2 regions of the Sphingomonas sp. BL2 genome follow, and region 1 is predicted to be linked to the other one. Evidence: riboswitches for the same ligand, from Rfam matches in the RefSeq annotation. Region 1 holds a riboswitch; the other holds the start of a gene.
The links. Region 1 has a riboswitch for cobalamin ahead of AC1ME3_RS16820 (TonB-dependent receptor). Riboswitches for the same ligand answer to the same signal wherever they lie in the genome.
Positions count from the first base shown of each region.

Region 2: it holds a riboswitch for cobalamin, as region 1 does, so the genes downstream of both, AC1ME3_RS02710 (TonB-dependent receptor plug domain-containing protein) here and AC1ME3_RS16820 (TonB-dependent receptor) in region 1, are expected to answer to the same signal.

Region 1 is NZ_CM155261.1:3,664,667-3,666,866, forward strand. Features, by position in the region: gene AC1ME3_RS16820 (TonB-dependent receptor) at 1-1,257, opposite strand, end outside; cobalamin riboswitch at 1,427-1,663, opposite strand; gene AC1ME3_RS16825 (DUF2946 family protein) at 1,812-2,200, shown strand, end outside.
Region 2 is NZ_CM155261.1:608,351-610,550, reverse strand. Features, by position in the region: gene AC1ME3_RS02715 (TonB-dependent receptor) at 1-512, shown strand, start outside; cobalamin riboswitch at 835-1,050, shown strand; gene AC1ME3_RS02710 (TonB-dependent receptor plug domain-containing protein) at 1,167-2,200, shown strand, end outside.

The sequences.
Region 1 (2,200 bases):
ATAGTGGTAATAGTCGCCGCGGACCCCACCGATCAGGCGGAGACCCGTAACCGGCGTCCACGTCGCTTCGCCGTACAATGCCGCCGACGCTTCCTCGACATGATAGCGACCGAGCGACGACAGGAAGGATCGCGAGCTGGTGCGATATACACCGACGCTACCGATATGGTCGTAGCGCTCTTCGCTACCGAGCGAGACGGCGAGGGTCGGTGCAAGCGTCCAGTGCTTTTCGCCCCTTGCGCCGAAGATCCAGCGTTTGTCGAACTGGCGGATCTGCGCACTGGTCCCGTCCGGATCGGTGTAGGTCGGGTTCGAATACATCGACCAGTCGTAGAACTGACCATACACATTGGCGTGCCAGTCGGGCTGGCGGACCGCGACGTTGCCGACGAGGCGTGTCGTTTCGCCGCGTGCCGTCGGATCGGGTGAGCAGAACACGTTCTTGCAGAGCGCGGTACCGATTATGCGCTCGGGAATCTGTTCGGTCGGACGCCAGGTCGCGCGGTAGGCGTTGAGCGAGGCTTCGATCTGGCCTGCGCCAGCTGGAGCGGTATACTTCGCGAAGCCAGATGCGTGTCGCAGATGCTCAGGCTCCTCCCATGGTCCGTCGTAGACCTTGGTCTGTGCGACGAGCGTCAGCTTCCCCGCACCAATCCCATCAATCGTCCCGCCCGCGGCGATCCGACCATAGCCATAAGAGCCGCCCTCGACCGAAAGCCACGGCCGGGCAAAGCTGTCGATCGTGGTCATGTACGCCGCTCCCGCCAGTGCGAAGTCGCCGCCATCAGCACGGTATGGCCCTTTACGAAAATCCTCGCGCGCCACGATCTCCGGGATCAGTCCGTTGAGATCGAGATAGCCCTGGCCATGACCGTGGGTGCGCAGGTTCATCTGCACCCCGTCAATATAGGTCGTGAAGTCCGACCCGTGATCGAGATTGAAGCCCCGCAGAAAATACTGGTTGGCCTTGCCGCTTCCCGAATGCTGCGCGGCAACCATGCCGGGGATCGCTTCTAGCAATTCAGCGACGCGCAGCAGCGGGCGAACCAGAAGGTCGGCACCGGCGACGGTGCCCTCACTCGCTGCATGCGCAACACCGATCTTTGCTTCGCCTCGGCCGAACACGACAATGTCGTTCGGTACCTGCGTAGGCACAGCCTCGGTGCCTTGCACCTGAGCCCATGCGGGTGTGGTGCTACATACTGAAGCGATAGCCACGCATTCGAGCCATTTTGTTCGTAATCTTAGAGTCTTCATGTCCGTCCCCCGTGCGCCAAGCGACTTCGGACGGGGGCGTCCGCTGTGAACGGTCGGCACGCGTCGGCAGGCGGACGCAAGCGCCCGCGACACGAACCGATGCGACCCCCGCCGCTCGTTCGTCGCTCAGACGGAAGAACCGTGCCCCGACCATCCCCTGGACCAAAGCAAGAGCGACCAGACGCTGGCAGGTCTCCTGGCTCACGGGTCGTCGCTCGACATACGGCCTTCCCGGATCTCGGCCGTTACGGCGTTGGTCCAGTGGCTGCACCCTCCAGAAGAGGACGCGATGTACGTCTCGCTCGCCGCTTACAGTTGCAGGGACAGCCTCGGCTTCGAGAGAGCGTCTCCCACACCGTGTTCCCTATTAAGTCCCTCTCGGGACACCAACGCGATCTTTGTCGGGTCGGAGACACTTCTCCGGCCTGACGGACAATGCGTACCGAGGAAGGTTTCGATCGGCAAGACAGCCTCGGCCTTCTCTGATCCCGTCCGTTTGCAGGGAAGATCGACACGGCAATGACAGGACTGCCTGCCTGCGCTACCCGCGTTCGGTGTTCGCCGTTCGTCGCCTCCTAGCGCAACGCTACTTCGCTGTGCTCGTGTGCGCGGCAGCGTTGTTACTCAAGTTGCTCGTACCGTCCGGGTACATGATCGGCAGCGAGCATGGCCGGATCACAATCGAGCTATGTTCCGGCGTCGCCCCTCGAGCCGTGACGATGGCGATGCCGGAGATACACGGCGACATGCCCGATCATGGCAAGTCGCAGGATCACGGCAAGGCTGAAATGCTGTGCGCGTTTGCGGGCCTGTCAGCAGCATCGCTCGGTGCGATCGATCCTATTCAGTTCGTCATCCTGATCGCCTTCGTCATGGCGGTCGGGCTTTCGTCGACCGTGCTGCCGGCGATCACTCGCCGCAGCTATCTTCGGCCTCCGCTTCG
Region 2 (2,200 bases), 970 kb from region 1:
CGAACGTCACGACGACCAATCCGCCGCAGGTGTTGCCGGGTGTCACCACCTACCGTGTTCGCCAGAACCTCGACGCGATCCGCGCGCATGGGTTCGAGCTGGATGCGGCGTATCGACCCGGTCCGATTGGCGTGCAGGCGTCGTGGTCGCATACGAATTCGACGGTCGAGGGTTCGGGGATCACGGCTGCGCTGGACGGCTTGCGACCGGCGCAGACCCCGCGCGATCAGGTATCGGGGACGGTCGACTGGCGGCGCGACGCGGCGGCGCTGTCGCTGACGGTGCGGCATATCGGCCAGCAGTTCGATGACGACCAGAATACGCGGGTGCTCGATCCGGCGACCACGCTGGATGCGTATGCGGCGCTGCCGATCCTGCGATCGCTGGTGGCTGAACTGCGCGGAGAGAATCTGTTCAATGAGCGCGTCGAGGCAGGGATCAGCGGCGCGAACATTGTCGAGCGCGCCATGCCGAGGACGATCTGGGTCGGGCTGCGATACGGGCTTCGGTAAGAGTCAATCCGCCCGCAGCCAGGGAAAGAAAGACAGCATGTTTCCCCGCGAAGGCGGGGACCCAGACTGGGCTCCCGCCTTCGCGGGAGAACAAGGAAGGGAAAGCGACGTCCCGACTAACACGCCACCTCCCCGGCGGAGGCCGGGGCCTAGTTGGCGAGGTCGCAGTAACGACGGACCACGCGCAGTTAGCGACGTTTCCCAACTGGGCCCCGGCCTCCGCCGGGGAGGTGCGATGGGCTGTGCCAACCCTACCTCAGCGCGCGCTATCGCGGGTCGATGCTCCTTATCCCCCGCGTTGACCCGTGTCTGGCGCACGACTAATGCCACCCCCGTGAAGGGTTCCCGGCAACGGGATCAAAAGGGAAGTCGGTGCGCGGCCGGGTCGTCACGATCCAAATCCGCAAGACCGGCGCTGTACCCGCAACTGTGACCGGATAGCGGCCACCCCTAATATGCCACTGGGTCTCGACCTGGGAAGGCGGGGTGGGCGCGGCGACCCGGAAGCCAGGAGACCTGCCCCTCACGGTCGATCCACTGCGCGGGCGGGTGTCCGGCGCGGACGAGTGCTCCGGTCTTGCCGGGTTTCCTCGAGCGAGAGACGTCTGGCCGCCCGGCGAATGGTCGCTGGCGGTTCTGGTTAGGACGCAGCCGATGACGAAATTCTTCCTTCTCCTGAGTGCCGCGGCGATCGCATCGCCCGCCTATGCGCAGGACATTCCCGACGCCGACGCCCCCGAAATCGTCGTCACCGCGACCCGCGCGGCGCAACCGCTGAGCGAGATCGGCCAAGCCGTGACCGTGATCGACCGCGCCGAGATTGAGCGCCGCCAGACCACCATCGTCTCCGACCTGCTCGCGACCACGCCCGGCGTCACTGTCACGCGCAACGGCACAGTCGGCGCACTGACCAGCGTCCGCATCCGCGGTGCCGAGGCGGACCAAACGCTCGTCGTGATCGACGGCGTGCGCGTCAACGATCCGTCGTCGACCGGCGGCGGATTCAACTTCGGCAACCTCCTGTCGAGCTCGGTCGAGCGGATCGAAATCTTGCGCGGCCCGAACTCTGTGCCGTGGGGCAGCCAGGCGATCGGCGGCGTCGTCAACATCATCACCGCCGCGCCGACCGAAGGCGTGCAGGCGCGCGCCAACGCCGAATATGGCTATGCCGACAGCGTGTTCGCGAGCGCGGGCGTGTCGGGCAAGTCGGGGCCGGTGTCCGGATCGCTGACCGGCGGATATCTGCGCACCGATGGCATCTCGTCCGCGGCCAGCGGCACCGAGCGCGACGGCTATCGCCAATATGGCACGACCGGGCGGGTCGGCGTCGAGTTCGCGCCGGGCATCGGCCTCGACCTGCGCGGCTATTTTGCCGACAGCAAGGTCGACATCGACGACGGTTTCGACCCGAAGACGTTCGTGGTCGCGGACAGCCTTGCCTACGGCACCACGCAGGAGCTGTACGGCTATGCTGGCCTACATGCGAACCTCGCCGATGGCCGGTTCAACAACCGCGTGGCGTTCACGATCGCCGATATCAACCGCGACAATTACTCGCAGCCCGGCGGGGATGTGACGTTTCTCGGCCGCGGCCGCAGCGAACGCTACGAGTATCAGGGCGACTTCCGTCCGCTCGACCAGATGCGCGTCGTCGCCGGCGTCGAGCGCGAGAACAGCCGCTTTAACGA